3 regions of the Azoarcus sp. KH32C genome follow, and region 1 is predicted to be linked to each of the others. Evidence: riboswitches for the same ligand, from Rfam matches in the RefSeq annotation. Region 1 holds a riboswitch; each other region holds the start of a gene.
What was found. A riboswitch is a leader RNA that binds a small molecule or an ion and turns the genes downstream of it on or off. The one in region 1 is predicted to bind cobalamin.
Positions count from the first base shown of each region.

Region 2: linked by a shared signal. The riboswitch ahead of cobD (threonine-phosphate decarboxylase CobD) and the one ahead of cobM (precorrin-4 C(11)-methyltransferase) in region 1 are both predicted to bind cobalamin.
Region 3: linked by a shared signal. The riboswitch ahead of bluB (5,6-dimethylbenzimidazole synthase) and the one ahead of cobM (precorrin-4 C(11)-methyltransferase) in region 1 are both predicted to bind cobalamin.

Region 1 is NC_020516.1:4,584,182-4,587,453, forward strand. It holds gene AZKH_RS20600 (DEAD/DEAH box helicase) at 1-739, shown strand, start outside; gene rquA (rhodoquinone biosynthesis methyltransferase RquA) at 761-1,450, opposite strand; cobalamin riboswitch at 1,631-1,852, shown strand; gene cobM (precorrin-4 C(11)-methyltransferase) at 2,033-2,842, shown strand; gene AZKH_RS20615 (sirohydrochlorin chelatase) at 2,839-3,272, shown strand, end outside.
Region 2 is NC_020548.1:220,767-224,038, reverse strand. It holds gene AZKH_RS23850 (hypothetical protein) at 1-101, shown strand, start outside; gene cobD (threonine-phosphate decarboxylase CobD) at 321-1,307, opposite strand; cobalamin riboswitch at 1,429-1,638, opposite strand; gene AZKH_RS23840 (GlxA family transcriptional regulator) at 1,665-2,720, opposite strand; gene purU (formyltetrahydrofolate deformylase) at 2,914-3,272, shown strand, end outside.
Region 3 is NC_020516.1:1,063,933-1,067,204, forward strand. It holds gene fba (class II fructose-bisphosphate aldolase) at 1-94, opposite strand, end outside; gene bluB (5,6-dimethylbenzimidazole synthase) at 491-1,246, opposite strand; cobalamin riboswitch at 1,290-1,494, opposite strand; gene pyk (pyruvate kinase) at 1,534-2,982, opposite strand; gene AZKH_RS04810 (cache domain-containing protein) at 3,170-3,272, shown strand, end outside.

The sequences.
Region 1 (3,272 bases):
ACACGGCATCCCGGCCGCGGCGATCCACGGCAACAAGAGCCAGTCGGCGCGCACCAAGGCGTTGTCGCAATTCAAGGACAACTCGCTGCCGGTGCTCGTCGCGACCGACATCGCGGCGCGCGGGCTGGACATCGACCAACTACCGCAGGTCGTGAACTTCGAGCTGCCGAACGTGCCGGAAGACTACGTGCACCGCATCGGCCGCACCGGTCGTGCCGGTTCCAGCGGCAAGGCGATCTCCTTCGTCGACAGCGAGGAGAAGTCCTATCTGACGTCGATCGAGCGCCTGATCAAGCGCAGCATCGAGCGCACGCCAGTGCCGGAATTCGTGACGCACGCGCCCGATCCGGGCGACGACGCCTCGCGCCCGGCACGCGATCCGCGCCAATCGGGTCGTCGCAACGACAGCCGCACGCCGCGCCAGCCGCAGACGGAACGTCCGGCCCCGCGCGCGCAAAGCCACGGCGCGAACCGCCAGCCGGCACGGCAGGGCGGACAGGCCGAGGGTGGCAATGCTGCGAACCGTCCGGCCCGCAATGGCGAAGCCCAAGGTAATCGCAATGCGCGCAACGGCCAGACGAACGGCAACCACGCGCCGCGCCAGCAGGAAGCCGGCGCCAACCGGGCCCCGCGTTCGGCCGAGGCACCGCGTCAGCAGCAGCCCCGCTCGGACGCCGGACGCCGTCCGGCACCCCGCCCAGCGCTCTTCAACGCGAAGCCGGGTTCGCGCAGCGAATAAGCCTTCGTGTCACGGTGCGGCTCAACCGCGCCGCACCCCCACGAGCTTCTGATAAAGACCACCGAACAAGGTGGTCTTTTTCCATTCGAAGTCGCCCGAATGCGCAGACAGTGCCGGGATGTCCGTGTCGAGCAAGGAATCGGCGAAAGGCTCGAGCCAGCGGAACACCTGGGCCATGATCGGCCGCAGCGGATGCCAGGGATGCGTGCGGTGGTAGTCCACAAAGACGATCTTGCCGCCCGGCCGCACCGCGCCCAGCAGGTTGTGCACGATGCATGCACGCTCGATGGGAGGCACTTCGTGCAGCAGGAAGAAGCAGCACACGGCATCGTAGGCCGCGGCGTCGACGGTATCGGGCGCGGCGAGATCGCCTTGCCGCGCCTGCGCCTGAGGCAGGCCGTCGAGCTTGCGGCGCACATTGGCAACCTGAATCGGCGCGACGTCGATGACTTCGAGGTCGCCTTCACCGCCGACTTGTTCGGCCAGCATGCGCGAGAACGGCCCGTAGACGCAGGCCGCCTGCAGCAGCCGCTGGCCGGCCTGGAACTCCTCCGCTGCCGCCTGCATCAGGCGCCCCGCATTGCCCCACAGGATCGCCGAAACGACGAGCGAACGGTCTAGCCAGGGCAGCGTCCGGCGGTCAAGATAGGCCCAATGATAGGTGCGCGACAGATAAAGAGGTACTGCACTGACTCGAGGCACTGTTGGCATTAATGACATCCCGGTATGAGCAGTCTTCATCGTTGCCAGCATAACCGTAGATTCGGCGCCATGGAACGCCTTCTGCATACGCCACCCAGTGTGCACTGCAGCAATCTGTCCGAGGCGAAGTAAGACCTTGAAGACCTTCCGTAAGGGCAGCTTGCGTTGCGGAAAGGTGATCGCTATGCTCACAGCTGTTTCGATCCGGGTTCCCCGCCATGCGACCGCGTGGAGGGGTGAAACGGGAAGTCCGGTGACGTTCGGGGACACGCTCCCCCGACCAGTCCGGCGCAGCCCCCGCTGCTGTAAGCCTGACGGATCCACCACACGCCACTGAGCCTTGCGCTCGGGAAGGCGGCGGAGTCCGGGAGAAGGCAAGCCAGAAGACCGGCCCGATCGAGTATGCAGTTTCGTGTGCCCCGGGGTGTGGGCTTGCCGACTGGAATCCGATCGCGTCCGCCACGGGCTCAGGCCCGCCCGCTTCGCCTCATCGACCCAGCCACAAGTTTCCGACCGGACCGTGTCGCTCGCGACCCGTCCGTCGTCTCCACTCTCCGGAGCGCGTTTGTCACGCACTCGTGGGGAGTCGTTATGCATTCCGAACGTGCGCCCGGAACCGTCTGGTTCGTCGGCGCCGGTCCGGGCGATCCGGACCTCATCACCGTTAAAGGCCGCCGCCTGCTCGAACAGGCGGGCGGCATCCTGTTCGCGGGCTCGCTCGTCGACCAGGCGGCGACCCTCTACGCGCCGGAAGGCTGCGCGATCCGCGACTCGAAGGACATGACGCTCGAGGAAATGAGCGCTTGGCTGATCGATGCCGCATCGCGCTGCGAGACCGTCGTGCGCCTGCAGACCGGCGATCCGGGCCTCTATGGGGCTCTGGTCGAGATGACGCGGCTGCTCGATGCGGCGGGCGTGCCGTGGAAGGTCGTGCCGGGCGTGTCCTCCGCACTGGCCTCGGCCGCGGCGGCCGGTGAAACGCTGACGCTTCCCGAAGTGACGCAAACCGTGATCCTGACCCGCGTCGCCGGCCGCACGCCGATGCCCGCGGGCGAAGAGCTCGACGCGCTCGCGGCGCACCGCACGACGCTGTGCATCTTCCTGTCGATCACGCTGCTGCACGAGGTGCAGGACGCGCTGCGCCGCGCCGGCTGGCCGGAGGATGCGCCGCTCCTCGTCGTGCAGAAGGCGAGCTGGCCGGGCGAGGAGAAGATCGTCCGCGGCACGCTCGCCGACATCAAGAAGAAGTGCCAGGCGGAGAAGATCGCCTCGCAGGCCATGATCATCGCGAGCCCGGCGCTGGGCGCGCGCGACTGGCCCGAGATCGCCCGTTCCAAACTCTACGACCCGAGCTTCAGCCACCGCTTCCGCCGGGCCACCGTCACGGAAAACGCATCATGAAGAACGACACCACGATCCTGCTGGTCGGCCACGGCTCGCGCAACCGCGCGGGCAACGACGAGATCGAGCGCTTTGCCGCCGAGTGGCGCGCGCGCCGCCCGCAGTGGCGCATCGAGGCCTGCTTCATCGAGTACGCCGACGTGCTGCTCGACGGCGGGCTCGATCGCGCGGCCGCGGGGGCGAAGCGCGTGATCGTGATCCCCTTCATTCTGAATGCGGCAGGCCACGTGAAGATGGAGATCCCGGCCGCGATCGAGCACGCGCGCGAACGTCATCCCGCCGTCGCGTTCGAATGCACTCGCCACCTCGGCATGGGACGCGAGATCTTCGACGTGCTGATGGGCCGACTCGACGGCCTGATGCACGAGCTGCATGTGCCCGATCCCTGCACGACGGGCGTGATCCTGCTGGGCCGCGGGTCGTCGGATGC
Region 2 (3,272 bases), on a different replicon from region 1:
GCCTCGATGAGCGTTTCGACGCATACAGCGACAAGATGCGTTTCCGCTTCGCCCTGAGCGATTTCGGCCGCCAGCGAATGGCCGACACAGGCTTGCTTTGAACCTATTCAACCGCAGGACAAGGAGACGGACCATGTCGCAATTCTGGGGGTATCCGGGAGCGGACACGCTCGCATTGATCGTCATTTTCGCGTTGAGTCTGGTGCCGCTCTACCATGCGCGCACGTTCGTGACGAAGATCTAGCCAACATCAGTCGGGTCCGCGAGGCGATGCCCTCTCTGAAGGGCGTCGCCTCAAGACGGGCTCATGTTCGACCTGCTTACCGCCATTCCGAAATTGCCACGGCGAGGCGCTGCCAGTCGATCTCGTTGGCCGGCAGCCCGAATCGAACCAGCGGCTGAGGATCGTAATGGCGGACGAGAATGGCCCGTTCGGCAAAGTGCTTGACCAGCGAATGGGCCCGGTCGGTCGTGACCGTGGCGAACAGCGGCGTTCCGGCGACCTGGCCGAGCGGCGCCAGGAGTTGCTGCAGGCGCCGCCCCTCGGCCAAAAGCGTCTCTCGCGTCTCTGCCTGCCACTTGCGATCGGCAAGCGCCTGCTTGGTGACCTCACGGGACGGCCCGGCGACGGCCCAGGGGCCGATGATCTCGCGTAGCCGGACAAGGATTTCCCGCGCGGCGAATGCGAAACCCACCCGCGCGCCGGCCAGGCCGAAGAATTTCCCCGGAGAACGCAGCACGATCAGGTTGGGTGCCTCCGCACTGCCGGCCAGGGCGGCAACGCTATCCGCGGGCAGAGGGTCGGCGAAAGCCTCATCCACCACCAGCCAGCCGCCCCGACCTTGGAGCTCCTTGGCTGCGCCCAGGATGGCGGGGCGCGGATGCGACCCGGCGGTCGGGTTGTTCGGATTGCATAAGACGACAACCGGAGTTTCGGCTTCGAGCGCTTGCGCCAGATCGGCATATGCCATGTGCCGGACCTCGTGCCCGGCCTTCGTCCAGGCCTGGGGATGCTCGTTGTAGAGCGGTCCCAAGACGGCCACCGAGGCCCGCGGGAAGAGAGAGGGCAGCGTCTGGATGGCGGCCTGCGACCCCGGCACAGGCAGCAGGCGCGCGCTGCCGTAATACGTTGCTGCGGCGGCTTCGAGACCGTCATCCTCTTCCGGCAGGCGCTGCCAACAGGCCGGCGACAAGCTCGGCACCGGCCAGCCGCGCGGGTTGATGCCGGTCGAAAGGTCGAGCCATTCCGCGGGAGGAATGCCGTATTGAAGGGACGCGGCAATGACGCGGCCACCGTGGTAAAGCATGGAGAGCTCCGGTAAACAGCGAAACGGTGTACGGAGGGGAAAGGTCTTGCAGGTCGGAAGAATGGCGGTGGACAGACGGACCGGGTGCCAGTCATCAGATGCATTCCCGTTACCCCGGGGAATCGCAACAATTCATCTGGGCCGGTCTTCTGGCTTGCCCTCAGTCTTCTCCGGCCGCCTTCCCGTGCATTGCACAGTGGCTTGAGGCGGAGTCGTCAGGCTTACAGCAGCGGGGGCTGCGCCGGAATGTCTTGTCGTCCAAGAGTCACCGGCTTCCCGTTTCACCCGCTCCACGACCGTGGAGGCAGGCACCCATCATCAAAGTATATCCACCGCCAAAGTCGTTTGGGAAGCGTTTCAGGGACGCCTACGGCCGACTTGCGAAGGTGACATGCCGAAGAACTCGCGGTAGCAGCGACTGAAATGGGGGGCGCTCGTGAAGCCGCAGGCGATCGCAACGGTGGTAATCGGCTCGTTGGTCTGCTGCAGCAGGCGCCGTGCGCGAGTGAGGCGGGTTTCGAGGTAGTAGCGTGACGGCGTCGTGTTCATGTAGCGCTGGAACAGACGATCGATCTGGCGCCGCGAGGTCTTTGCGTGGAGCGCCAGATCGTCAATGCTCAAGGGCTCCTCGATATTGCTCTTCATCAGCTGCAGCACGTTTTGAAGCACATCGGGAAAGGTCGGGTTATCCACCAGGGTCGGCATCGGACTGTCAGGCAGATCGTCGAGCGTCCGGTCGCAGGAGAGGATCTCCTCGATGCCACGCACCATCTCCTCGCCGTGGTGATGCCGGATCACCGCGAGCATCATGCCCAGGGCGCTGTTGGCCCCGGCGGACGAGATGCGATCGCGGTCGATCACGAATGGATTCGGCAGGAGCCTGACCTGCGGGCGCAGCTCCTCGAGGCCGGCGCGGCTGTCCGGATGCACGGTGCAGGAATAGCCGTCCAACAGGCCTGCGTGTGCAAGCAGGTAGCTGCCGTTCCACAGGCTGCCCAGGATCACCCGGCGCCTCGCCACCTCGCGCAGCTTTTCGAGGACCGGACGTCCGGGTTCCAGCTTCGAGCGGAAGCCGCCGCAGATGATCAGGATGTCGAGATCGTTGGCGTCCAGCGCGGGCAGGGCTCCATCGACCGAAATGTTGATGCCCAGGTCACTGCGCACCGTGGCCCCCTCCAGGGCGTACGTTTCGAAGCGATAGAGCGGCTTGTGGCTGACCAGGTTGGCCGTCACGATCGCGTCGACGGCGCCGGTGAAGGCCATCATCGAAAAATGTTCGAGCAGCACGAACGCGATCCGGCGACAGATGGGCGGGTGCGCATCGTCGGACAATTGGCCCTGCAAGTAGGCCTGATTGCTATGTCGTAAGCCGCTGTCGAAGCTGCGCGGGGCTTGGCGCGCTTTGTCACCCATATCCGTCTCCAATTGTCTGCTTGTGCCTGGGCCGCCAAAAAATATACAGCAGATTTTCGGATCTCCCCCTGCGCGATCCGCCGCGACGACGGATGTCGTGCGCTGGCTGCAGACTGTCCCAATCAGGCAAGCGACGATCAGCCGGAAGATTAGATTCTTCTGTGGTGGATTCAGGAGACACGCAATGTCAGTCATGACGGAAGGCAAGAACATCTACGTACTCAAAGCGAGCTGCAAGGGCGTGATCGGCACGGTCTCGCGCATTTCGACTTTTCTCGCCGAGCGCCACTGCTACATCATGGAGATGGCCCAGTTCGACGACATCCTGACCGGGCGCTTCTTCGTGCGGACGGTGTTTTCGACGACCCCCGAGCGCACACCGTCATTCGACGAGCTCAAGCGCGTCTTCGGCGAGGAACTGCCGCAGGCCGAAGAGGACTTCGAATGGGAAATGCACGACACCCTGGCGCGCCCGAAGGTGCTGCTGATGGTGTCGAAGTTCGACCATTGCCTGGACGATCTGCTGTACCGGCATCGCACCGGCGAGCTGAA
Region 3 (3,272 bases), 1.6 Mb from region 1:
GGACCTGTTCCAGATTATTGACGTTGAACGCCGGCAAGCCGTAGCCGTTTTCGGCGGCGTGATCGAGCAGCTGGCGCATGGAAACGAGGGGCATGGGACTTCTCCGATTGGTTTTCTGGCACAACTTTGTGCGACTAACTGCGCATTTTAACGTCAGTCGGCACCCGATGGGCTTCGCGCGCGGCATGGCGGCGCACAAGAAAATGGCCCGGAGCTCGCTCCGGGCCATCGCGGCCGCCACAGACGGGGTTGGAGGGGGTTACCTTACTTGAGCAACTCCGCCTGCGTTGCCGCATCAACACGTCCGGTGACGGGAATCTCGCGGTCGTCCGGCATGCCCGAACCGAAACCGAGTTTGTTGGCTTTAATTGGAGCGTCCTTCAGGCCGATGGTTCCTTCGGAGTAGCCCGCCGGTAGGGATGCGCAGGTGAGGGCGCGCTTGCCGCGGACGACGAGTCGGCCTCTCTCAACGCGGGGTTAACTCACCTCCTCAGATAGGCGGAATGCCTTGTGCGGCGCGATGTTGCGCTTGCCTGAGGGCTTGCCGAAGCCCTTCGCCTTCGGGTGCCGCACCGCCCCAGCCGTCGAAGTGCACGAGCTCGTCGAGCGGGAGGCGCGGACGCCATCCGGCGGTCTGCAGTTCGGGCTGGTCGAGGAAATGGCTGACGTGTCCGACGCACAGGTAGGCGACCGGAATGATGCGTTGGGGCAGGCCGAGGATCTCGCGGATGCGTGCCTGGCGGTAGATGCTGACCCAGCCGACGCCGAGGCCCTCGGCGCGCGCCGCGAGCCACAGGTTCTGCACCGCGCAGACCGTGCTGTAGAGGTCCATCGCCTTGATGTGCGTGCGTCCGATGACGACCGGGCCGGCGCGGTCGCGGTCGCAGGTGATGCAGAGATTCACGGGCGCTTCGAGGATGCCTTGCAGGCGCAGGCCGGAGTACACCTCGCGCTGCTTGCCTTCGAACATCTGCGCCGCTTCGGCATTGGCCTCGGCGAAGGCGGCATGCACCTGCTGCTTGACGGCCATGTCGCGGATCACGACGAAGCTCCATGGCTGCATGAAGCCGACCGAGGGCGCGAAGTGGGCCGCGGTGAGGATGCGAGCGAGCATGTCGTCGGCAACCGGATTGGGCAGGAACTGGCCGCGGACGTCGCGCCGCGCGAGGATGTTGCGATAGACGGTCGCGCGCTCGGCGTCGTCGAAGTGGTGATGAGCCTGGTGGCCCGGGTGTGTGCCGTTCATGGATTCCCCTTCTGAAGCACGGTGGGCGACAGGCGGGCCTGCCTGCCGCAATGTGCCTCCGGGCCGGTCTTCTGACTCGGGTTCGTCCCGCGCCGCGCCTTCCCGCCCGGACGGGCAGTGGCATGTTGCGGCGGCGGTCCCCCTCACAGCGTTGGGCACGTTGCGGAATCGGCGCGATCTTTCGAAGGCGCCTCACCGCATTTCCGATTCTCCTGCCGATGGCAGGCACCCGGAGGCAATGTCTGGTCGAGCGCGGCAGTGTAGCAGCCGCGCGCGGACCGCGGAGCTTATTGCTCGGTGAGATGCGGCGCCGGATGCTCGCCCACGCGTACGATCTTCAGCGTGTTCGTGCCGCCCGAGGTGCCGATCGGCTCGCCGATGGTCAGCACGATCAGGTCGCCGCGCTCGACGACGCCCTGGTCGAGCAGGATCTGCTCGGCTTCCCACAGCAGCACGTCGCGGTCCTGATGCGTCTGCGACATCAGCAGCGGGAAGACCTCACGGTACAACGTCATCTGGTTGCGGGCCGAGGCTTCCGGGGTCAGCGCATAGATCGGCACGCCGCTGTTCAGACGGCTCATCCACAGCGCCGTCGAGCCGGTCTGGGTCAGCGAGGCGATGGCTTTCACCTTGAGGTGCCAGGCGGTCCAGATCGCGGCCATCGCGATCGACTGGTCGATGCGCGTGAAGACGCGGTCGAGGACGTCGCGATCCAGCGTGACGTCCGAAGACTTCTCCGCTTCGAGGCAGACCCGGCTCATCGCCTCGACGACCTCGACCGGGTACTTGCCGGAGGCGGTCTCCGCCGACAGCATCACCGCATCGCTGCCGTCGAGCACCGCGTTGGCGACGTCCGAGACTTCGGCGCGCGTCGGCACCGGACTCGTGATCATCGACTCCATCATCTGCGTCGCCGTGATCGTGAGCTTGTTGCGGTCGCGTGCGGCGCGGATCATCTTCTTTTGCAGCGCCGGCACCGCGGCGTCGCCGACTTCGACCGCGAGGTCACCGCGCGCGACCATGATGCCGTCCGAGGCGTCGAGGATCTCGTCGAGGTTGGCCACCGCCTCGGTGCGCTCGATCTTCGCGATCAGCAGCGCCTCGGAACCCGCGGCACGCAGCAGCTGGCGCGCCATGTACATGTCGGCCGCGCTCTTCGGGAAAGAGACCGCAACGAAATCGACGCCGATCTCGGCGGCCGTCTTGATGTCGTCCATGTCCTTCGCGGTCAGTGCCGGCGCGGTCAGGCCGCCGCCCTGGCGGTTGATGCCCTTGTTGTTGGACAGTTCGCCGCCCACGCGCACCGTCGTGTGGATCTCGTGGCCGATGACGCGATCGACGACGAGCTTGAGGCGCCCGTCGTCGAGCAGCAGCACATCGCCCGCCTTGACGTCCTTCGGCAGGTTCTTGTAGTCGAGGCCGACGCGGCCGATGTCGCCCAGCTCGCATCGGGCATCGAGAATGAAGGGGGCGTCCTTTTGCAGATGCACGCGGTCGCCGGCGAACTTGCCGACGCGGATCTTCGGCCCCTGCAGGTCGCCGAGGATGCCGACCGAGCGTCCGCACCGCGCCGCCGCTTCGCGAATCGCCGCTGCCCGCGCGATGTGGTCTTCCGCCTTGCCATGCGAAAAATTCATCCGCACGACGTCGATGCCGGCATGCACCATGCGTTCGAGGACTTGCGGATCAGTCGAGGCGGGACCGAGGGTGGCGACGATCTTGGTGTGGCGGGGCATGCTGTCTCCGTGTCGATATGCATCCGAGGACACGATTCTACCTCCACGACTCGGCGACGAGACCGACGGGGCGGCGTTTCGCCGCCGGTCGGATTCGTGCGAACCTGCCTACGCCAGCCTATCGACAGATGCTGTTGCTTCCTATAATTTTGCTTTCATCAATCCAGCCTCCGGACCTTCGAACGCCATGAAATCTGCTTTCCTCGCATCACTCTGTGTGCCAGTCCTGATGATGCAGCCCGTGCTCGCAGCCGATCCCGTGCCCGCCTACGGGCAGGGGCCCCTCGTAC